Regions from separate parts of the Bacillus sp. AFS053548 genome, predicted to be linked through region 1. Evidence: riboswitches for the same ligand, from Rfam matches in the RefSeq annotation. Region 1 holds a riboswitch; each other region holds the start of a gene.
What was found. A riboswitch is a leader RNA that binds a small molecule or an ion and turns the genes downstream of it on or off. The one in region 1 is predicted to bind S-adenosylmethionine.
Positions count from the first base shown of each region.

Region 2: it holds a riboswitch for S-adenosylmethionine, as region 1 does, so the genes downstream of both, CN946_RS13580 (trans-sulfuration enzyme family protein) here and CN946_RS19405 (methionine ABC transporter ATP-binding protein) in region 1, are expected to answer to the same signal.
Region 3: it holds a riboswitch for S-adenosylmethionine, as region 1 does, so the genes downstream of both, CN946_RS01245 (bifunctional homocysteine S-methyltransferase/methylenetetrahydrofolate reductase) here and CN946_RS19405 (methionine ABC transporter ATP-binding protein) in region 1, are expected to answer to the same signal.

Region 1 covers NZ_NUHI01000038.1:930-8,906, reverse strand. Annotated here, with positions in the region: gene CN946_RS19430 (MBL fold metallo-hydrolase) at 1-607, shown strand, start outside; gene CN946_RS19425 (sulfurtransferase TusA family protein) at 629-856, shown strand; gene CN946_RS19420 (sulfite exporter TauE/SafE family protein) at 925-1,716, shown strand; gene CN946_RS19415 (ASCH domain-containing protein) at 1,943-2,293, shown strand; gene CN946_RS23885 (hypothetical protein) at 2,299-2,733, shown strand; SAM riboswitch class I at 3,036-3,153, shown strand; gene CN946_RS19405 (methionine ABC transporter ATP-binding protein) at 3,329-4,345, shown strand; gene CN946_RS19400 (methionine ABC transporter permease) at 4,335-5,003, shown strand; gene CN946_RS19395 (MetQ/NlpA family ABC transporter substrate-binding protein) at 5,000-5,848, shown strand; gene CN946_RS19390 (M20 family metallopeptidase) at 5,895-7,085, shown strand; gene CN946_RS19385 (YidH family protein) at 7,369-7,758, shown strand; gene CN946_RS19380 (alpha/beta fold hydrolase) at 7,842-7,977, shown strand, end outside.
Region 2 covers NZ_NUHI01000026.1:10,381-18,357, reverse strand. Annotated here, with positions in the region: gene CN946_RS13590 (YcxB family protein) at 207-734, shown strand; gene CN946_RS13585 (ATP-dependent DNA helicase) at 858-3,131, shown strand; SAM riboswitch class I at 3,211-3,314, shown strand; gene CN946_RS13580 (trans-sulfuration enzyme family protein) at 3,396-4,565, shown strand; gene CN946_RS13575 (trans-sulfuration enzyme family protein) at 4,571-5,755, shown strand; gene CN946_RS13570 (hypothetical protein) at 5,919-6,341, opposite strand; gene CN946_RS13565 (NAD(P)/FAD-dependent oxidoreductase) at 6,728-7,977, shown strand, end outside.
Region 3 covers NZ_NUHI01000003.1:88,721-96,697, reverse strand. Annotated here, with positions in the region: gene metH (methionine synthase) at 1-1,062, opposite strand, end outside; gene CN946_RS01245 (bifunctional homocysteine S-methyltransferase/methylenetetrahydrofolate reductase) at 1,059-2,885, opposite strand; SAM riboswitch class I at 2,967-3,070, opposite strand; gene CN946_RS01240 (terpene cyclase/mutase family protein) at 3,183-5,048, opposite strand; gene CN946_RS01235 (hypothetical protein) at 5,063-5,371, opposite strand; gene CN946_RS01230 (hypothetical protein) at 5,616-6,059, shown strand; gene CN946_RS01225 (DUF3892 domain-containing protein) at 6,258-6,506, opposite strand; gene CN946_RS01220 (LysR substrate-binding domain-containing protein) at 6,883-7,290, opposite strand; gene CN946_RS01215 (LysR family transcriptional regulator) at 7,284-7,613, opposite strand; gene CN946_RS01210 (HAD family hydrolase) at 7,953-7,977, opposite strand, start outside.

The DNA of each region.
Region 1 (7,977 bases):
TGCAGACCATATTTCTGGTGGAAGAAAAATTGCAGAGATTTCTGGAGCAACATACTGGTTACCGCCAAAGGATGCTAAAGAGCTTACTTTTGAATATAGTCCATTAGAAGATGGTAATAAGGTAATGATTGGTGAAACAGCAATCAGCATTGAGGCTTTTTATTCACCAGGACATACAATTGGATCAACTTCATTTGTTGTTGATGAAAAGTTCTTACTTTCTGGTGATATTTTATTTATCGATTCAATTGGAAGACCTGATCTTGCTGGTATGGCAGAGGATTGGGTAGGGGACTTACGCGAAACCCTTTATAAAAAATACCGAAATTTATCGCTTGAATTAATCGTGCTTCCATCACATTTTATGGTGATTAGTGAATTGAACGAAGATGGAAGTGTTTATAAAAAACTAGGATATTTATTTGATCAGAATCATGGATTGAACATTGAAAGTGAAAGTGAGTTTAGAAAGTTAGTAACTGAAAACTTACCACCACAACCAAACTCATATCAAGAAATCCGTGAAGTTAATATGGGCAAAATTAAATTAAATGAAGAAAAACAGAGAGAAATGGAAATTGGTCCAAATCGCTGTGCAGTACGATAATAAGACTTGGAGGAGAATAGAATGGAAGCTACAAAATTATTAGATGCAAAAGGCTTAGCATGTCCAATTCCAATTGTAAAAACAAGAAAAGCAATTGCAGAGATTGAAGTAGGAGAAGTATTAGAAATTCATGTCACTGATAAAGGTGCTAAAAACGACCTTGCAGCTTGGGCTAAATCAGGTGGACACGAATTATTAAATTATACCGAAGAAGACAATGTTTTAAAGTTTTGGATTAAAAAAGGTTAAGCTAATAGATTAATAGGAAAAGGAGAGTTAAGAGTCGCATCTCCTTTTCTATTATAGGAGGACTTTAAATGGAGTGGACCTTAATTTTAGTACTTTTCTTAGTTGGTTTTTTTGGGTCCTTTATTTCAGGAATGGTAGGAATTGGTGGAGCGATTATAAATTATCCAATGCTCCTATTTATTCCTCCATTATTAGGATTTGCTGCTTTCACACCACATCAAGTTTCAGGTATAAGTGCCGTCCAAGTAGTATTTGCGACTTTAGGTGGAGTATTAAGCTATCGTAAAAGCGGTTATTTAAACAAAAAAGTAATATTAAGTATGGGAATAAGTGTACTAATAGGAAGTTTTCTTGGTGGATTTGGTTCAAATCTACTTTCAGAACATGGGATTAACCTTGTTTATGGTATTTTAGCAATGATAGCGGTCGTTTTAATGTTTATTCCTCGAAAAAACGTCGAGATGTCAACAGATGGTCAAATTTCAATTAATGTATGGCTTGCGGCAGGCCTAGCATTTGTTGTGGGCACTAGTGCAGGGATTGTTGGTGCAGGAGGAGCATTTCTGTTAGTACCAATCATGTTAACAATCTTAAAAATACCAACTCGTGTGACAATCGCTTCTTCACTTGCCATAACATTTATCTCTTCAATTGGTGTAACGATCGGAAAAATCTCTACTGGTCAAGTTGAAGTATTGCCTACTATTATTGTTGTTATTGCAAGCTTAATCGCTTCACCATTAGGTGCAAAAATAGGCAAAAAAACAAAAACACAGGTTTTACGAGGGATTCTGGCAGTATTAATCGGTTTTACTGCTTTGAAAATTTGGTTTACGATTATAAAATCATGGATTAGCTGAATGAGGACTAACTGTAAAAAAAAACAGAAAAACTATTTTGGGAGTTTTTCTGTTTTTTTATTGGTCTTTATTATGGTGCTACATGTAAGGTCCTTTTTCTCTGCTTCTTATTGCAATATTTTTAAATAAAATTTGCTTATTTTGTACTAATTTAATTAAAATGGAACTAGTCGTTTTTTTTAATTGCCTTTACTACAAAATTAAATTGAAATGGAGAATGATTTAAATGACAAATCAGAATGAAACGAACGCTTTACCGCCAAAAACATGTACGATTGAACGCCTTGTTACGCTTCAAGAGGATGTTGAAAAGGTATTGGCAGGGCAAAAAACTGCTACTCGCCGAAACGGAAGATATGCAGATGTTGGGGAAGTTATGACCCTTCAAAATAATCAGTATGTTGTTGAAAAAGTTTACTCTCAAGCCCTTGGTGAATTGACAGATGAGGATGCTAAGCAGGAAGGCTATTCGACTGTAGAAGAGTATAAGCAATCGATCCTGTCAATCCATCCTGGAATGCCTTGGCTGCCAAAAATGAGGGTATGGGTTCATGAGTTCCGTCTCATCCAAGATTAATTTACATGCTGTATAGACTGCTTCTTTACATACATATTGCTAGTGTAATCTTATCAATTGGTCCTTTTTTTGTATTGATTCCGATACTCAAAAAGCTGCATACTACAAAGTCCGCGATACAACAGAGCTATTTGGATGTATTCCGGTTTGCTGTCAGATTGGCAAAGCATGCTGGGCATGTACTGGTTGGATCAGGGGTATTGTTGGTACTAGCGGGCCATTGGTCGTGGAAGACATCTTGGATTGTGATGACTATTCTTCTTTTGGTGAGCTCATTATTCTTCCTAGCTAGAGCTTTTTCACCGACCATTCGGAAATTCAGTGAACCAACCTATGACCATAGAATGTTGATTCAGAAGCTTCGTCGCTCTATCTGGATTTACATCGTTCTTTTGATGGTTATGCTATGGTTTATGGTTGTAAAGCCTGGATTATGGTAGGCACAATACAAATATGCAGACAGGTTTCTTTTATCGAAGCCTAGTCTGCTTTTTTGTACTTCTCTTCAATGAAATACTAATAAAATACAAAAAAATAAGTATATAGACCTATTCCAAAGGGTTTGTGAAATAGGTTTTTTGATTTGAATATGAAGGACCTGAGACCTGCGTCAAACAGTGCTCGTAAAAAAAATGCTATTTCAAAACACAATTTTTACTAAAAAATTTAAAAATAATTCTTGACGGATTATAAAAAGAGAGATAACATGAACTCAATAATTTAAAAACTTAATAAATTCTATTACTTATCCAGAGAGGTGGAGGGACTGGCCCTGCGATACCTCGGCAACGGGTTTGTTGTTTCGTAACAAATACCGTGCTAATTCCTGCAAATCGTTCAAGCGATTTGAAAGATAAGAAGTAAAGTGGCTTATATATTATAACCCCTCTTCTTATCTGTCTTATTGGATAAGAAGGGGGGTTTTTTGATGAGGTGCCATAGGAGAAAAAGGGGGAAATATAGATATAAATCCTAGTTTTCAAATGTGTTTACTTGGTTATTGTGATTGGAATAACTTGCATGGGGGGAAGGAATTTGATTGAGATTAAAAATGTCTCGAAGGTTTATCCTGGAAGGCCACCAATTAAAGCTTTAAATAATATTAATATGAAAATTGAGAAAGGGGAAATCTTTGGAATCATTGGTTTTTCCGGAGCAGGAAAAAGTACATTGATCCGTTGTTTAAATAGACTTGAAGAGCCAACAGAAGGATCAGTTCTCATTGATGGATTGGACCTAATGACATTAAAAGATGAAGAGTTACGTAAGACACGTAGAAAAATTGGTGTCATCTTCCAACACTTTAATCTACTTTCTGCCAAAACGGTGTTTGATAATATAGCAATGCCGCTATACCTTGAAGGAAAAAAGAAACGGGATGTTCAGGAAAAGGTAATGGAATTAATTGAATTTGTTGGACTTACAGGGAAGCAAGATGTATTTCCGGGGCACTTGTCGGGAGGACAAAAGCAAAGAGTGGGAATAGCAAGGGCACTCGTAACAGATCCAGATCTTCTACTATGTGATGAAGCTACATCTGCATTGGACCCCGAAACAACAAAGAATGTATTAGAGCTTTTAAGGAAAGTAAATAAATCCTATAATCTTACAATTTTCCTTATTACCCATGAAATGAGTGTAATTCGTGATTTATGTGATAAAGTGGCCGTCATTGATAATGGTGAAATTGTTGAAGAAGGTAATGTTTACGACGTATTTACGAATCCACAAAAAAGTATTACAAAGAATTTTGTTAACACAGTATTACAAAATGAGGTGCCATCTAAGTTATCGAAATCATTATCAAAGGGAAAATATTATCAATTAGTCTTCCGAGGTGAAAAGGCGGCCAATCCATTATTATCAGAGGTTCTTAAAAAATTCGATATTCATTTAAATATTCTTTATGGATCGATCACAGAGCTACAAGAAAGACCTTATGGGAATTTGCTTGTGGCACTAGAAGGAACAAAAGAGGAAAGCGCAAAAGCTATTAAATTTATTTCGGAAAAGGGGATAGAAGTAAGGGAGGTTGAGTTAAATGGAGCTTAATTGGGAATTCTTTTGGCCGCAGTTTTTGCAGGCAACTCAAGATACATTTCTAACTGTTTTAGGGTCATTTATTTTTGGCACAATCATAGGATTGCCTCTAGGTATTATCCTAGTTGTAACAAGGCCAGGTCATATAATGGAAAACAAACCTTTATTTACGTTGTTAAATACCATTATTAATATTGTTCGATCTGTACCATTTATTATTTTGCTAGTTGCCATTATTCCATTTACTAGATTATTGACGGGAACGTCCATTGGCGTAGTAGCAGCAATTGTTCCGCTTTCGATCTTTGTAGGACCTTATTTGGCTAGATTGATTGAGAACTCCATGCTAGAAGTAGATAAGGGAGTGCTGGAAACAGCCTATTCAATGGGAGCAACAAAGTTTCAAATTATCGTGAAGTTTATTTTGCCTGAAGCGATTCCATCGTTGATTCTTTCATTTACAACAGCAACGATTGGATTGATTGGATCAACTGCGGCAGCTGGTGCTGTTGGTGCTGGTGGATTAGGTGACTTAGCTATTACATATGGTTATCAGCGCTTTGAAACATTGGTTATTATCATTACTGTTGTATTACTAGTAGTCATAGTTCAAATAATACAAAGTTTAGGAAATACGTGGTCAAGATACGTAAGGAGGAAAAGAGGATGAAAAAGTTTTTTACTATTTTTGCAGCATTATTATTAACGGTTTCGGTATTATCAGCATGTGGTTCTAATGCATCATCAGGTAATGGAAAGGAGAGAACAGTTAAGATTGGTATTAACGGTGATGACTATGAACTTTGGAATATTGTACAAAAACAAGTAAAAAGTGAAGGCATTAAATTGAAAATTATTTCATTTTCAGATTATGTTCAGCCTAACACAGCACTTAATGACAGTAGTCTTGATTTAAATGCTTTTCAAACGATTACTTATATGAACCAATTTAAAGGTGATCATAATTTAGATATTTCTGCGATTGGCTCGACGGTGATTGCGCCAATGGGTATTTACTCACATAAATTTAAAAAGCTAAGTGATATTCCAGATGGAGCAACTATTACAATACCAAATGATGTTACGAACGCAGGCCGTGCACTTAAACTATTACAATCTTCAAAGTTAATTAGTTTAGTAGATAATTTTGATCCTAAAGGAAGTATTGAACAAATTAAAGAAAATCCTAAGCATCTAAAAATCAAACCGATTGCTGCAGGGCAAACAGCTAGATCATTGGATGATGTGGCAGCGGCTATCATCAATAATGGATTCGCCGTTCAAGCGGGCTTAGACCCTGCAAAGGATCCACTTTATAAAGAAGATCCTAATGATAAAGCAGCTATGCCGTATATCAATGTTATTGCATCTCGTACGAAGAATAAAAATGACAAGGACTTTGCAAAGATTGTAAAGGCTTATCAATCAAAAGAAGTTCATGATTACATTATTAAACGTGACAAAGGTGCTACAGTTCCAGTAGTCATTTCAATTGATAAAATTAAAAATCTATAAAGCTAGTTCATACTTATTTAAAAGAATGGAAGGGAGAAAAGTTTAAATGACAGTCAAAATTGAAACACAAAGAGAACAAATTGTGAAAAGTATTGAGGAATCGAAGGAAGTCTATCTTGAAATTAGCCACAAAATTCATGAGAAACCTGAAATTGGTAATCAAGAATTTTTTGCATCTGAAACACATACTAAAATTCTAGTAGAAGCTGGTTTCGATGTAACACGTAATATTGCTGGCCACGAAACAGGCTTTGTAGCAAGGAAAACGTCATCTAAGCAAGGTCCAACCATCGCTTTTTTAGCAGAATATGACGCATTACCTAGTCTTGGTCATGCATGCGGACATAATATTATTGGAACGACAAGTGTAGCAGCAGGAATCGCTCTTGCTGAAGTCATTTCTGAGACTGGCGGAGAGGTTATCATATTTGGAACACCTGCAGAAGAGGGTGGACCAAACGGAAGTGCGAAGGGGAGTTTCGTAAAAAATGGTTTACTAGAAGGTGTTGATGCAGCTCTTATGCTCCACCCAAGTGGCAAAACAGGTTTGTCGAGTCCATCATTGGCAGTAGATCCATTAGACTTCCATTTTTATGGAAGAGCAGCCCATGCTGCTGGGTCACCAGAACATGGAATCAATGCCTTAGATGCAGTAATCCAGTTATTCAATGGCATTAATGCCCTTCGTCAGCAGCTTTCTAGTGATGTTCGCATACACGGAATTATCACTCATGGAGGCGATGCACCAAATATTATTCCAGAGTATGCTTCAGCGAGATTTTTCATCCGTGCTAGTACTTGGAAGCGTACGGAGGAAGTATCTACTAAGATTCGTAATATTGCCGAAGGAGCAGCACTTGCAACTGGTAGTACTGTGAAAATTGAAAGATTCCAAAATGAAGTCCATGATTTTATTATCAATCAATCTCTTGATGAGATTGTCGGTGAAGAACTAAGCCTATTGGGTGAAGTAGTGAATGGCAAAAGCGGCGGGCTTGGATCTACTGATGCCGGAAACGTAAGCCATGTTGTTCCAACTTCTCACGCATATATTAAAATAGGACCTAATGATTTAATTGCTCATACGAATGAATTCCGTGAAGCTGCGAGATCGCCGCTTGGTGATCATGCCTTAGTAACGGGGGCAAAAGCATTGGCTCTAACGGGCTATCGTTTAATTACCGATAAAAACCTTTTGAAAAAGGTTCAAAAAGAATTTCAACAAACAGAAAAATAGTTAGATTGAACGGTCAGAAAGATGGACGGAATTACCATCTTTTTGACCGTTTTATTTTTGAAAGCTAAGTCTAATGACATTATTTGTTCTATTTATATAGTAGTCTTCTGTTAATTTCTCCTTCCGCTAATTTCGAAGTAAAAAATATAGGTTTACATTACCCCATTCAATTTTTAACAAAACGTAATCCCAATTTTACTAAATCTTAAATCTTAAAGATTAAACTAAAACTTAGATATAACAAGTTTATCATTCTATAAATCTTTGATAGGGGTAATTTAATATGGTTTCTTTAAGTAAAGTAAAAGATTTATCAGATGAAAGTGTTAAATATGCACAACAGCATCTAGCAAACGAAAGGACATATTTAGCATGGTTGCGAACTGCAATCTCAATTACTGGTGTAGGATTTTTAACAACATCACTACATTTTACAATTAAAATTAGTGATAACCAGTTCATCAATACATTAGCAATTTTTCTTGGCATATATGCATGTGTTGTTGGTTTAATTTCTGGGGTATTAGCTACTATTCAGTACAGTAAAAAGCGGAAAGAAATTCAAAATGGAAAATTTATACCAGCACATAATTCAATTATTCTTGTATCAATTCTATTTTCTTTTTTAATATCTATGATTGTGCTGTATTTGTCTTTATTATTATTTAATTAAACCCGAATAGTTCATTTTTTTCACAGTTATTTTAATAGGGATATTTTTATAAAAATCGAATATTACATAAAGTGGACACTAAAATGAATGGAGTGATTGACATTTTTTATCCTGAGTCTCGGTTTGAATCGATTAATGGAATGGAGCTTCATTTTACAGAATGGGGAGAAAGAAAAAATCCAACAGTTGTTTGCTGGCATGGTTTAACCAGGAATGGTA
Region 2 (7,977 bases), on a different contig from region 1:
ACAGGTAGGACATCCATTTTTATGCCAAAAATCTAAAATTAGAACTTTGGAAATGAATTATTACGAATTTTTAATAAAAGAATTAATTCTATGAATCTTGAAAAGTCAACTTAACATAAGTAGATAAAATATCTTTATTTTCTGTTTTTTTATAATGTTAAAATATATTAGTGATTAAAATATTTTTGCGAAAATGGAGGTCAAGTATGAAGCTTAATTATGAAATTAATTTGGATGATTATATTGAATTTAATTTACATCATTTAAAACACTCAAAAACTGTTCAAAAGTCGTTAATTAATCAACGAATTGCTGTGAGTTTAATCTATTTAGTAATACCATTTTTAATTTCCTTTCTTTTCAAACAACCGCTTTTTGGTTATTTACTTGCCTTTGCGATAGCAGCCATTCTTTGGTTCATTTATTTTCCAAAGTATTTCTACCGTTCATCAAAAAACAAAATGATTAAGCATTTAACGCAAAAGAACGATCAATCATTATTCGGCGAACATTCTCTAAAGGTAGATGAGAATGGGATTAAAGAAATTACACAATCAAGTGTTCATGAAATAAAGTGGGATGATATAGTTGAAATAAAGGGAACGAAGAATTACTTTTATATCTACTTTACAAGTATGCAAGCCATTGTAATACCACTAGAAGCAATAAAAGATGACGTGGAGAGATTATTACAATTTTACAGAAAATATAATATTCAAGTTTTATATTGCTAGTTGAATAGTGCATTCTGATCTCTAAAGTTCAAGTTATTTTAACTTGAACTTTTTTATTGGTACATTTCATTCTTAATCAAGAAAGAAGAATTATGATAAAATGTAAAAAAGGAGGGTACTCACTTGGAGAATTGTATAAAGGTTTCAGTTCGAACGCTAGTTGAGTATGCTCATACGGCGGGAAGTATCAATGTAACATATAAAAGTTCGGTTTCATTAATTGAAGGAACAAAGGCACACCAAAAAATCCAAAGAGAATATGGTGAACTGGACGTAAAAGAACGACCTATATCCGGCACCATATCATTGGATCAATTGATGTTTCAAATAGAAGGCCGTTGTGATGGACTATTACTTAAGGATGATCAATATATAATAGAAGAAATTAAATCAACAATGAAAGATTTGAATGAAATAAATGAAAATTCACATCCAGTTCATTGGGCTCAAGCAAAAGTTTATGGATATTTTATTTGTGAAGAATTACAGCTTGATACGATTACACTTAGACTTACATATATTAATATTTTAACTGAGCAAAAAATAAGCTTTGATCATTTGTTTACAAAGGATGAATTAACAAATTACTTATACAAAATGCTAGAAATTTATTATCCTTTTGCAAAATGGAAATACGATCATATTGAGTTAAGGAATGAGACAATAAAAGAATTAAATTTTCCTTTTCCTTCTTTCAGAAAAGGTCAAAGAAAGTTAGCTGGTGCGGTATATCAAACGATTCAGGAAGGTAATAATTTATTTGCAGTTGCACCAACCGGAATAGGAAAAACAGTTTCTACTATTTTTCCAACTGTTAAAAGTATAGGTGAGAATAGTATAAATCGAATGTTTTACTTAACTTCTAAGACGATTACTAGGACTGTTGCTGAAGAAGCGTTTAAGCGCATGACAGATCAAGGACTTTGTATGAAGTGTACGACGATTACAGCAAAAGATAAAATCTGTTTTAAAGAAAAGACGATGTGTCAGAAAGAATATTGTGAATTTGCCAATGGTTATTATGACCGGATAAATGAGGCTGTTCTTGATATTCTTTCATCAGAAAAAGCGCTAACTAGGGAGAAAATAGAAGAATATGCACGGAAACATACAGTCTGTCCTTTTGAATACTCATTAGATTTATTAAATTCTTCAGATGCTATTATTTGTGATGTAAATTATATTTTTGATCCACGAGTATCGTTAAAACGATTATTTGATGAACATAAACGAAGTTCAGTTTTATTAATTGATGAAGCTCATAATCTTGTTGATCGTGCAAGAGAAATGTATTCTGCAAGTCTATTCAAATCTAAATTTTTAGAGTTGAAAAATAGATATAAAAATTTAAAAGATGAACTTTATGCCATAATAAATGAAATAAATAAGCGATTTATTGAATTAAGAAAGAAATGGAAGGACGTTGTAACCCCAGTTTCAAAGGAAATTGATGAGGATTTATTGGAACTTCTACATACATTTAATGAAATCGTCGAAATAAAATTACAGGAAATGGAAGAGGACGAAAATAAACAACTTCTTCTTGATACTTATTTTGAGTCACTCAACTTCGTCAAAATCGCAGAGTTTTTTGATGAAAATTATGTATGCTATTATGAACTTTATAAAAGTGAAGTTCATTTAAAATTATTTTGCCTTGATCCATCTAAAGTAGTAAATGACGTTATAAAAAGATTTCGCTCAATTATTTATTTCTCAGCTACTTTAACTCCAATACAATATTTTCAAGATATGCTTGGTGATCAAAGTCGCGATTATACAATTTCAATCGATTCTCCTTTTCATAGGGAGCAACTGGAAATAACAATTGACCCTCTATCAACTCGATACCAAGATCGTGAAAGAAATTTAGAAAGATTAATTGATTCGGTTTATAAAGAAATTACGAAAAGAAAAGGTAATTATTTAGTCTTTTATCCGTCATATCAATATTTAATTCAAAGTGTTGATTTATTTAAAGAAAAATACCCTAACATAAAAACAATCGTTCAAGAAAATGGTATGTCTGAAATTGAACGAGAAGAGTTCCTTTTAATGTTTGATAGTTTAAATGAGGAAACGTTAGTTGGCTTTGCTGTGTTAGGTGGAATATTTTCTGAAGGGATCGATTTAAAGGGTGATCGATTAAATGGTGTCGTAGTAGTTGGTGTAGGATTGCCGCAGATTTGTTTAGAAAGAAATATTTTAAAGGAGCATTTTAATTCGGTTGGAAAAAATGGGTATTATTATGCATATGTCTTTCCGGGTATGAATAAAGTAATGCAAGCGGGTGGAAGAGTTATTCGCTCTGAATCAGATGAAGGGACTTTATTACTAATTGATGATCGATATAAGAGCACACTTTATCAAAGTTTATTACCTGTTGAATGGAAATGAAAAGCCAATAATGAAATAACGAAAAAAAATGATTGATAATTATCAGAGTTTTTAATATACTTATGAATATAATTTAATAATCTTATCAAGAGCGGTGGAGGGACTGGCCCGACGAAACCCGGCAACTCTAGTGAAAACTAGAAAGTGCTAAATCCTGCAGGTGAAAAACCTGGAAGATAAGAGCGATATGTATATTTTGCGGACATAACCACTTCTTATTTTTTAAGAAGTGGTTTTTTAATTGACTAAAATGGGGGATTTATAATGACTAACACAAAAGAGGCTTTAAACACGAATAAAAAATCGATTGAAACAGTAGCTGTACATGGAAGCAAAGGTTATGATCCATTAACTGGTGCGATTAGTTATCCAATTTATCAATCTGCTACATTTAAGCATGCAGGACTTCATCAATCGACTGGATATGATTATGCAAGATTACAAAATCCAACTCGAGAAGAAGTCGAAAATACTGTGGCTAAATTAGAAAGTGCAAATTATGGTGTTGCATTTTCAACAGGTAATGCAGCCGTTACTGCAGTATTAAGCTTATTTAAAAAAGGTGACCACCTAATTGTTTCAGATGATTTATATGGTGGTACATATCGTTTATTCGAAGAAATTTATTCGCCATATGGACTAGAGCATAATTTTGTTGATACGACTGAAATTGAAAATATTCTTGATGCACTTAAACCGAACACAAAAGGAATTTTTATTGAAACACCATCAAATCCAATGATGAAAGTAACAGATTTAAAAAGAGTAGTAGAGATTGCAAAAGAACGAGATATTATTGTGATCGTTGATAATACATTTTTAACACCTTATTTCTTTAGACCAATTGAATTAGGGGCAGATGTTGTTGTTCATAGTGGAACAAAGTATTTAGGTGGCCATAATGATACACTTGCTGGTTTTGTCGTGACAAATTCAGAATATACGAATGAACGAATTCGTTATTATCAAAAATCAACAGGTGCAACATTAGCTCCATTTGACTCTTGGTTAATCCTAAGAGGAATTAAAACATTACATTTACGTATGGAATACAGTCAAAAAAATGCGATTGTACTTGCGAAATTTTTAGAAAATCATCCAAATGTTACTGAAGTGTATTATGTAGGGTTACCATCGCATAAAGGGTATTCAATTATTAAAGAACAAGCAACTGGATTTGGTGCAATGATTTCATTTAAAGTGAAAGATTTAAGTTTGGTTGAACAGGTTCTAGGAACCGTAAAAGTCATTACATTCGCAGAAAGTTTAGGTGGAGTTGAATCATTAATTACGTATCCACATACGCAAACTCATTCAGAAATGCCAGAGGAATTTAAAAGAAAGCTTGGTCTAGATGACCATACACTTCGATTATCTGTTGGTATTGAACATATTGATGATTTATTAAATGACTTAGAAAATGCATTGGGGTGATGAGAATGCAATTTGGAACGAAATTAATTCATAACGGAAATGAAATAGATCAGGCAACAGGCGCATTAAGTATTCCGATTTATCAAACTTCAACATTTCATCAATTTGATATAGAGAATTTTGGTAAGTACGATTATGCAAGAAGTGGAAACCCAACAAGAGAAGCATTAGAAAATACAATTGCAAAATTAGAAAATGGTGTGCGTGGTTTTGCGTTTTCATCTGGGATGGCTGCAATTTCATCAGTATTGTCTTTGTTCTCAGCTGGAGATCATATAGTCATTTGTGAAGATGTGTATGGAGGAACATTTAGAATAGCGACAAAAGTATTAAATCGTTTCGGAATCGATTTTACTTTTGTTGACGCTTCGAATTTACAAGAGATTAAAGCCGGAATAAAGCCTAATACAAAAGGACTTTATTTAGAAACACCGTCAAACCCTCTTTTGAAAATTACTGATTTAAGTAGTGCAATAAAAATTGCAAAAGAAAATGACATACTTGTCATTGTAGATAATAGTTTTTTATCACCTTATTTACAAAGACCATTAGATTTAGGAGCTGATATTGTCGTTCATAGTGCAACAAAATTTATTGCCGGTCATAGCGATGTAATCGGAGGGTTAGCGGTCGTAAATTCGGAAGAACTTGCAAATGATTTATACACGATCCAAAATTCATTCGGTGCTATTTTAGGTCCACAAGACTGTTGGCTAACATTAAGAGGATTAAAGACCTTAAAAGTTCGTATGGATGCATTTGAACAAACTGCATCAAAATTAGCAAACTGGCTTTTAGAACAAGAAGAAGTTGAGGATGTATATTATCCTGGACTAAAAGATCATCCTGGTCATGATGTTCATTTTGAGCAAGCTACTGGAGGAGGAGCAGTCCTTTCATTTACACTAAAAACGATTGAACAAACAACAAGTTTCCTACAATCAGTCGAAAACGTTGCTGTTGCAGTTTCACTAGGTGGAGTTGAAACAATTGTTTCCTATCCTGTAAAGATGTCTCATGCTGCAATACCGCTCGATGTTCGTGAAAGATTAGGCGTTAAAGATACATTAATAAGAGTGTCCGTTGGTCTAGAAGATATTGAAGACTTGATTGCAAGCTTCCAAAAAGCATTAAATGCAGGAGTAGGAGAAAAACAAGAAGTGCAGGGAATAGGGAAAACAATTAATTAAATTGGAGAATCTATCCTAGAAACACGAAAAAATTATAAACTAAAATCCCACAATGGAATTTCTGTGGGATTTATTTATTTTATATTTATTTATTTTGCATTTTGAAGAAGCGTACATTAAATGTGAATTTTTAAGTAGAAAAAATGATTTTATATTTATATGACTATGAAAGGAATATTTCCCCATCGCCAATTTCCTCTTGAATTACCTCAGCTGCACCAATAAGTGCCAATGCGTTCCCAACTAATTGAATTGAATCAGAGAGCACGATTTTTCTTTGTAACTCAAGTAAATTTTTCTTATCTGAAGTGAACAATTGCTTAGAAACATAAAAAGCTACAGATAATTGACCAGCTGTACCAATCCACATTCCTGATATAATATCTCTTTTCCCTTGAAAGATTGGATCTTTGTCAATTGAATATAATTTTGATAATGTAATCGTTTCATATAATTGTGCAACTGCCTTTACCCATGATGCAGCAACAATTTGTTTTTCAAGACTTGCTTGTAAAACGTCATCTTCTATAGGGGTTTTCTGATTTTGGTCTTTCCCTTCCTTTTCCTTGATATTTTCTTCTAGCATCTTTTCCATCTCCAATATAAAATATCTGTTATTTATATAACTATTCAACTTGATGTGATTGTGATTCTATCTAATAGGATATTTTCGTATTCCAATCATTAACTTTTAGTTAATTTAGGATGAAATCAACAAAATTGTTAAATTATAAATAGTCTGATGTCAATTAATTAATATTCAAGTTTGAATTGTCTAATATTGGATAAAAAATGCTAATTGATAGATGGTTATTTCTAATGAAAAGGTTTCACTTTGTTTATAAACGAATGTTTTTTGAAAAAAACACAAAAAATGTTCGTGTTTTTACTTGAAACGCATTCTGATTGATGGTATTCTATTTTAGGTTGATCAAATGAAATAATTTAAACCTTATTTGGAGGTATATATAGATGTATGATGTAATCGTTGTTGGAGCAGGACCTGCTGGAATCTTTACTTGTTATGAATTAACTTTAAAAATGCCTAATGCTAAGGTACTACTTGTTGATAAAGGACATGATATATTCGCAAGACATTGCCCGATTTTACAAAAGAAAATTGAAAAATGTCCGCCTGCTGCAGGTAAAAAAGAATTTTCGGGGTGTTTACCAGCTTGTTCAATTACAAATGGTTTTGGTGGTGCTGGAGCATATTCGGATGGGAAATTTAATATTACAAGCGAATTTGGTGGATGGATGACAGATTACTTATCTGATTCACAAGTAGTAGAATTAATCAAATACGTAGATGAAATTAATTTAGAACATGGCGCGACTGAATCGATTACGGATCCTTTAACAGAAGAAGTTAGAGATATTGAACGTCGTGGTTACGCAGCTGGACTTAAATTATTACGTGCACAAGTTCGTCATTTAGGAACGGAACAAAACTTAGAAATTCTAAAAAGCATTTATGAGTATTTAAAAACGAAAATCGATATGAAGTATAAAACTGAAGTAGAGGACTTAATTACTGAAAAGGTTGAAGGTACTCATATTATAAAGGGAATTAAATTAAAAAAAGGTGAAGAATTACATGCTGAGAAAGTTGTAATTGTACCTGGTCGTGATGGCTCAAAATGGTTAACTGATGTTATGAAAAAACGTCGTTTAAAAATGTCAACGAATCAAGTTGATATTGGTGTTCGTGTTGAGACTTCAAACGTAGTAATGGAAGAGATTAACAAGCACTTATACGAAGGAAAATTTGTATTTAATACTAGCGTGGGTACAAAAGTCAGAACATTCTGTAGTAATCCGTCTGGACACGTAGTAGTTGAAAATCATTCAGGAATTATGACTGCTAATGGTCATGCTTATAAAGACCCTAAATTAGGAAGTCCAAACACAAACTTTGCCTTATTAGTATCGCATCAATTCGCAGAACCATTTGATAAACCAAATGAATATGCGCACGAGGTTTCACGCCTTGCAAACATGCTTTCACACGGTGGAGTAATCGTACAAAAATACGGAGATATTTTAAAAGGTCGCCGTTCAACTGAAAAACGTATTAAAGAAGGCTTTTTAGAACCAACTTTAAAAGAAGCAGTACCAGGTGACTTAGGATTAGTTTTACCATATAACACAATGAAAAGTTTAATTGAAATGGTAGAAGCTTTAAACCATGTAACTCCAGGTATCGCTGCAGAACATACACT
Region 3 (7,977 bases), on a different contig from region 1:
AAATTTCCCGTCAGCTATTAAATTTTTAAATTTACGAGATCCAATAACGTTAGTTCTTTCACCGACGAAAAGTGGTCTCATACTATCGTCATAGCGAAGTGATTCTAAACCACTAACCGCATGATCCTCTCTTTTTTTAGGTTGACGAGGAGTTATTCCATTTACCGCTTCTTTCATTGCCCTAATATGTTCAGGAGTTGTTCCACAACAACCACCTATAATGTTAATCCATCCTTGTTCAGCGAAATCACGTACTTTGTGTGCTAATGATTCTGGTGATTCATGATAATGTCCATCTTCATCTGGTAAACCAGCATTTGGATAACATGAAACAAATGTCTCAGATAGTTCTGACAATGAACGAACATGATCCCTCATAAACTCAGGTCCTGTTGCACAGTTCAATCCAATTGAAATAGGAGAAATATGTTCAATGGCTAAATAGAAAGCATCAATTGTTTGACCTGCTAATGTTGTCCCCATTGGTTCAATCGTTCCGGAAATCATAACGGGTAATTTTATATTTAATTCGTTAAATGCGTTACTAATCCCAATACAAGCAGCTTTAACATTTCTCATATCTTGACAAGTTTCAACTAATAAAACGTCTACACCACCTTTAATTAATCCAGTTGCTTGTCGATTATATGCAGTAATTAATTCATCAAAAGTCACACCACCTGTAACACTGATTGCTTTTGTTGTTGGCCCCATCGCACCTGCAACATATACATCTTTACCCGACGCTTCAACAGCTTGCTTTGCAATCCTTGCTGCAATTTCATTTAATTCAATATCTAAATGCTGTAAATTATAATCGGATAATACAATATTTGTTGCTCCAAAAGTGTTCGTTTCGATTATGTCAGACCCAGCAAATATATACTCCTCATGAATTTCTTGTATAACATCTGGTCTTGTAACAACTAAATATTCATTACAGCCCTCGTATTCTTCTCCACCAAAGTCATCTGCTGTTAAGTTTCTTTGCTGGATCATCGTTCCCATTGCTCCATCAAGAAGTAATATTTTTTCTTTTAATGCTACGTCTAAAGTTTTCATAGTTGAATCTCCTCTTTATTGCTGCTTTTAGTAAATTGAATTAAGTCCTGAGTTATTTCATACTTCAAAAATGGAGTGATAAAATAAATGCCGTTAAATTTATCCTTAATATAATCAATAAGCTCTTTTGCAATTTTTTTACCTTCATCAACTGCTCTCTCTGGTTCAACTGATGAAATTCTGTTTCTTACCTCTTCGGATAAAGTAATTCCTGGAACTTCATAATGAATAAAATCAGCATTCTTCTTACTAACAAGTGGCATAATTCCAATAAAAATTGGCTGTTTAATATGACGTGTTGCCTCATATAACTTATCAATCGTTTCAAAATCATAAATTGGCTGAGTTAAAAAATAATCTGCTCCCGCTTCAACCTTTTTCTCAAGCCTTTTAATTGCGGCATCAAATTTTCGAACATTCGGGTTAAAAGCAGCTGCAACAGAAAACCTCGTTCCATTTCCTAAACTTTTACCGGAATAAAGCCTACCATCGTTCATTTCCTTAATCATTCGAATTAGTTCAAGTGAGGCTACATCATATACTGAAGTTGCACCCGGAAAATCTCCTACCCTTGCTGGATCACCTGTTATAGCAAGAACTTCATTTAATCCTAATGTTGATAGCCCCATTAAATGAGATTGAAGTCCAATCATATTACGATCTCTACAAGTTAAATGCGTCAAAACTGGAACATCCAATCTTTGAAGCAGTGAGGCCATCGCCACGTTCGAAATTCTAGGTGAAGCTAGTGGATTATCTGCTAGCGTAATTGCATCAGCCCCTGCGCTATGTAATGCTTTCGCCCCTTCAAAAAACTTTCTAGTTTGTAATGTTTTTGGCGGATCTAGTTCTGCAATGATCGTCGTTCTCTTTTTTGCCTTTTCTGCTAAAGTTTCATTCTTTTGTTCTTCTTGCTTAGGGATTGTAATTTTAATTGTTCTGTTTTTCACTTCTTTTTTTGTAACAGGCTGTAAAATTTCAATCTTACTTCGTAAAGCAGCGATATGAGCTGGTGTAGTACCACAACATCCACCGATTAGTCTTACACCTTGTTCAATAAATGGTTTTGCCATATCTTCAAAATATTCTGGATTCGATTTGTATACGTATTTTCCCTCATTGTATAGCGGTAATCCTGAATTAGGAAATGCCGATAAGTAACCATTTGTTGGTAATGAAACGGTATTTAATGACTCCAACATATGAAGTGGTCCTAGATGACAATTGATTCCAACAACATCTGCACCCAAATCGATTAAATTAGGAAGAATTTTTTCAATATATTGGCCACTTTGCATGATGCCAATTTCTTGTAGTGTTACTTGCGCAATAATTGGTAAATCCGTTCTTCCTCTTAATAGATTTACAGCATCATATAATTCATTTTCATCATAAAATGTTTCAAGCATGATACCATCTACGCCTTCTTCTAGTAACGCTGAAGCTTGCTCAAGTAGCATCATCTCTCGTTCTAAAGGTGTCGTAAAAGTAGAACCTACATATTTCATTCCACCTATACCACCAATTACTAAAGCTCTTCCTTTTGAAGCCGCTCTAGCATTTCTAACAGCCATTTGATTAATTTGCTTAACCAGCTTTTCCAAACCATATTGTCTCAGTTTTCCAGCATTCGCACCGTACGAATTTGTTTGAATCACTTCTGCGCCAGCATCTATATATTGTTCATGTATATGAATGATTCGATCACGCTCAGTAATATTCAGTTCTTCAAAACAACTGTGAAGTCCGCCAGAATACAAAAGCGTTCCCATTGCACCATCACCTAAAACAATTCCATCTTTTAACTTTTCCAATAAGCCCATTCAATCACTTCCCGTTTATATAAAATAAAAAACGTCATTCTCTCAAAAAAAATGAGAGAATGACGTTTAAGTACAGATCACGCCTTATCTCTCATGTTTTAAACATGCTGGATTTAGCACTTTTTAGCTTTCGCTAAAGTTGCCGGGTTTCAAAGGGCCAGTCCCTCCACCACTCTCGATAAGGATTATTTAGTTATATTTAATATAAATCAGTTTACTATATTTATATGATAAAGAAAAGACATTTATGGAAAGATTTCCAAAAATAAATTTATTTTGTTTACATAATAGTATTATTTAACTATTTTTATAGTGTGCTAGTGCTAATAGCGGATAAATTTCATTATAGCTATGATAGTGAATATAAAACTGACCAGGTAATCCTAATCCAGTTGGATAAGTTAATGATTTATTTGTTAATTCACTTTGAGTAGTTAAAAATTTAATCGCTTTTCTAATTACTTCATCTTCTTTATTACGAATTAAAAGTAATGTATCAACTGCCCACGCTGTTTGACTAGGTGTACTATATTTTAATGGAATATATTTATTTTTTACAGGTGCAAGACCTGATTCACCCCAACCTCCATCTTCATTTTGAATACTAACTAACCATTTCTCCGCTTTTTTAATTGCCTCATGATTTTTAGGAATTCCCACGGCTCGAAGACCAGTAATCGCTGCCCAAGTCCCATAAATATAACAAATACCCCATCTACCATACCAACTACCATTTGTTTTTTGGTTTTTTAAAAGCCAATTAACCGCCTTTTTCACAATCGGATCATCGTTTGAAATCGTCGTATAGTGTCCAATAAATTCTAATATTCGTCCAGTTAAATCTGGAGTAGAAGGATCGATGATTGCATCTTTTGCATTTTCAATTGGTAAAAATGTTAACCACTTATTTGTTACATTTTTTTCGAATGCTCCCCATCCACCATCGTCATTTTGAAGTCCAAGTAAAAAATGAACTCCCTTCAACCAACTTTCATGAATTGTGGATTGATCCAAAGCACTTCTTGCAAGCGCCCTTAAAACTGCTCCTGTATCATCATTATCTGGGATAAAAGAATTAACATCAGAAAAACCCCAACCGCCAGGACTTAAGTTTTTAGCATGAACCTTCCAGTCACCATTCATATTTTGTTGTTTCTTTATCAGGTATTTTATTGATTTCGAAACAATCGGATCACTTACCTGGTGACCAGCTTCTTGAATTGCATATGACAATAATGCAGTATCCCAAACTTTTGATGGCGAATTTTGAATATGAAGTCCCGCTTCAGTATTGGCTGCATATGAAAGAAGTCCTTGTAGAGCATTTTGAATGACAGATGAAGCTGCTTCATAGCCTAAAGCCATTAAAGCATAAATCATATAAAATGTAGAACTAGCATAGCTAAAAAAAGTTCCATTTGTTTCAATACGATCCAGAATAAATCTTTCAGCCTTTTCATATCCTTTCTGGTGAAAATAGAGAGGATATGAAGCTAGCTTCTTACCTTCTTCAAGTAAAAATTGATAAAAACTTCCTCGCTCTTCGTAAAACCATTCTACCTCACTAGTTTCCAGAAGATGATCGATAGTTAGATCCTCATCCAATTTCACTTTAAATCGCTTATTTATACAAAGAATCATTGGAACTAAATGAACTCGAGCATAATTACTTAGATCAAATAAACTTAACGGCATTTTATCCGGTAGCAAAAAATAACTCATTGGAAAGTAAAATAATTTAGGATATTCAATCAAACCATGAGTAGCTAGAATCATTTTTAACATAAAATGCGTTTTTTTAATTCCACCGTTTTCACGTATAAATTTTTCAGCTTTCTTCATACTTGAATGTTCTTTTGAATACTTTTTTGAGATTAATAGAGCTATGTAAGCTTGTACTGTTGCATTTATGTTTCCATCTTTTTCATCTTCGTATAATTTCCAAGCTCCATTAGGATGTTGAAGATTGATGATACGATCGATAATCCCATCAATCACCTTTTGATTTTTGTATTCAAGATCATTCAATAATAAAATCATAAAACTATCCGTTATTATTGAACCTTCAAAACAAAATTCCCAAGAACCATCTTCATCTTGTTTTGCTCTTAGCCGTTTGATCCGCTCTTCAATATTTCGTAAAACAATATTTTCGAGGTCCATTTTACCACCTCAGTTCAATTTTTTTCTGCCTGATGGTATTTTTCCATTCTTGTTGAATGCTCAATTTCAATTTCAATTTCAATTTCTTCAAGATCATCAATTTCTTCTGATACCTCAATTTCTATTTTTTTACTAAAATAAACAATTGAAATAATAAATGCTAAAAGGCTAAAAGGTAAAACAATTATGTTAAATCCGAACCAAGTAAATGAATGTAAAATATGAAAATAGCTACCTAGTAACAAGCAATAAATAAGTAATAACAGATCGATAACAATTACACCGCAAAATGATTTTACTATTTTTAATAATAAAGGATTCAACTAGATCACACTCCATTACTAATCTATGATTTAAATGTGAAAAAATGAATTATTCTGTGTAATTTGTACCTGTTACTTGGAAAAAACAACATTTTATAGTGGGAATTTCAGGGGAAATAAATTATTTACTATAAACTTTTTTCTCTAAAGTATTTAAAAAATTGAAGAATCTATTAAATGTCTAATCAGAAACTATTAAAACTGAATATAGTGAGAGTATTGATAGAAAGGAGTGTTTTTTACTATGGCAGCAGAATTTGAAGATTTCAAAGCTTTAAAAGAAGAAATTCAAGAGGTGCTTGCAGCAGCTAATCAAGATGGTTCAATCAATTTTAATTTTTTCAACATTGAACTTAAAGATGTCCGTTTCCAGCTCGAGCAAAGAGCAGAAGGCGGAGGTCAGATCAATAGAAATGTTGGAATGAACGCAAATCAAGGTGGACAAAACGCTAGAAATAATAGTCAAACTGCGAATACCAATTCTCAATTTGCAGATGGTAATGGAAGAAGTGGCATTGCAGGACAAAATAATGATGAATTAGGAGGACAGCAAGGAGTAAAAGTTAGAGACAGTAGACTTAATAGAAGCAGAATTCGAACTAATTCCGAGCATAACGAAGGAGGAGCAATGGAAGCAGCGAGCGCTGAACAATTCCAATTACCAAGAATAAGAAATCTTGGCAGTTAATCTAAAGTACTTGTTGGTTAATCTTAAAGTCTAAGAATGGTCTATCAATTTTAAATAGCAAAAATTTGGACAAGTTATATTTCTTCTTATAGCTCGAAATAGTATGAATAAAACTATTTAAATTATTTTCTTGTTTTTCAAAATTGACAATGTAAAAAGCTCAGTAATTTGTACTGAGCTTTCTTTTTTATCCATATTTTAAAATTCTGGTAAATTACTCAAATTATTCTCTGCTATACCATCCGGTTCACTTCTGAGTATGTCACGACCATACTTATGAATTACATCTACATGTGCTAAATTTCCACTTTTTGCTTCCTGCAAAGCTTGAAGATAATCTAGTTCACGATTAAAACTTGTTCTGAAGCCAATTAAATCACCATCTTCATTTTTACGAACAGCAACAATATGCTCCTTGTCCTGATTTACTGAATCCTCTACCATCATTTGTTCGTCATCACTTTGATTTCTATACATTTCATATGCTTCTTCAAATCGATCTTGAGTCACTTTTGTATCCTCCTTTTATCATTAGTTTTGCCATTGATGGAGGATGTAAAACTAATTAGTCCTAGATGAAGGATAATATTATCTTTTATAAAAAAGAACTGATTTTACATTTAAATATTTACTGATTACTATCTTTTTATTAATTATACTTTTTTAAAATGTTCTATAAAATCTTCAAGAAACTCATTATACAAATTCGATAAACCTTTTGTTTCTAAATAGATTAGCCAAAAATCAAGTTCGAATAATCGCATCTGTTTATCCTTCAGTGGGATTATTTTCAAATCTCCATTTAATACCATTGGAAAATTCTTTAGTGCAAAGTCGTGAAGATATATAAAGCATCACTTTCTTTTACTAGCTTAAAAAGCATGCTAGTCCTATTTGAACTAATTATCACTTGCTCTGGGTTTATTTTCGTAAATTTTAAAATCTGGTTATAATCAGATGTTTCATAAGTTACTAATTTAGTATTTTTTAGATCACTTGGAGTTACAAAGTCTAATGTATAAAAGGGTGAGTTTCTTCCAACTGCTATACATATATGTCCTTTGTAAATGTGCTTATAAGAAATATTTTTACCTTTTTTCAACTCATCAACGGTTGCAGAGATAAGCGCAAAATCAAAATCTTCCTTATTAAAATTCTCAATAATCTTTGTAGGATTTTGTTCAATTAATTCAAAGGTTAAATCTTCATTTTCTAGTTTAAGCTTTACCAAAAATTCTTGAAGTATATAAAAAAAGCAGGTGCAATTTTTACTTTTAAATGCATTTGATAACTGTTTTTATAAATGTTCAGTTTTTTATTCATTTCATCTATAGTTTTCAGAACTGAATTTGCTGTTGAAACCACTATTTCACCTTCAAAAGTTGGCGTAATACTTTTTTTGGATCGATTAAAAATTTTTATTCCAAGCTCGTTTTCAAGTTGGGTAATAGATTGACTCAAACCTGGAGTAGATATAAATAGTTTTTCTGCTGCTTTTGTAATAGACTTTTCAATTTCGACAGTGACAATATGCTCCATTTGTTCAAAATTCATATTTATCCTCCGCAAATAATTTTTTTAAAAGTTCAATATGTAGGTAACTGCCCTTTTATTTCTTTTTCTGATACTAAATCCGGATTATCATTGTAATCTATGTTGACACTAAAGTTATTCATATTTGAATTCCCCAAAGATGTTTATTTATTATTAAGATATCATATTATCCAAATGCTAGTTCAATTATCACTCATAAGTAAAATAGAGGATGATCCATTAAAGATCATCCTCCATTTGTTGTTGAACTATTGCATGAATAAGTTCAACAGCATGATTAAATATTCGAAAGAGATGTTAATTGAACTAACGATAACTAAAATGGACTAAAAACAATCCTCAAAGTTTTACCAAATTACCAAAT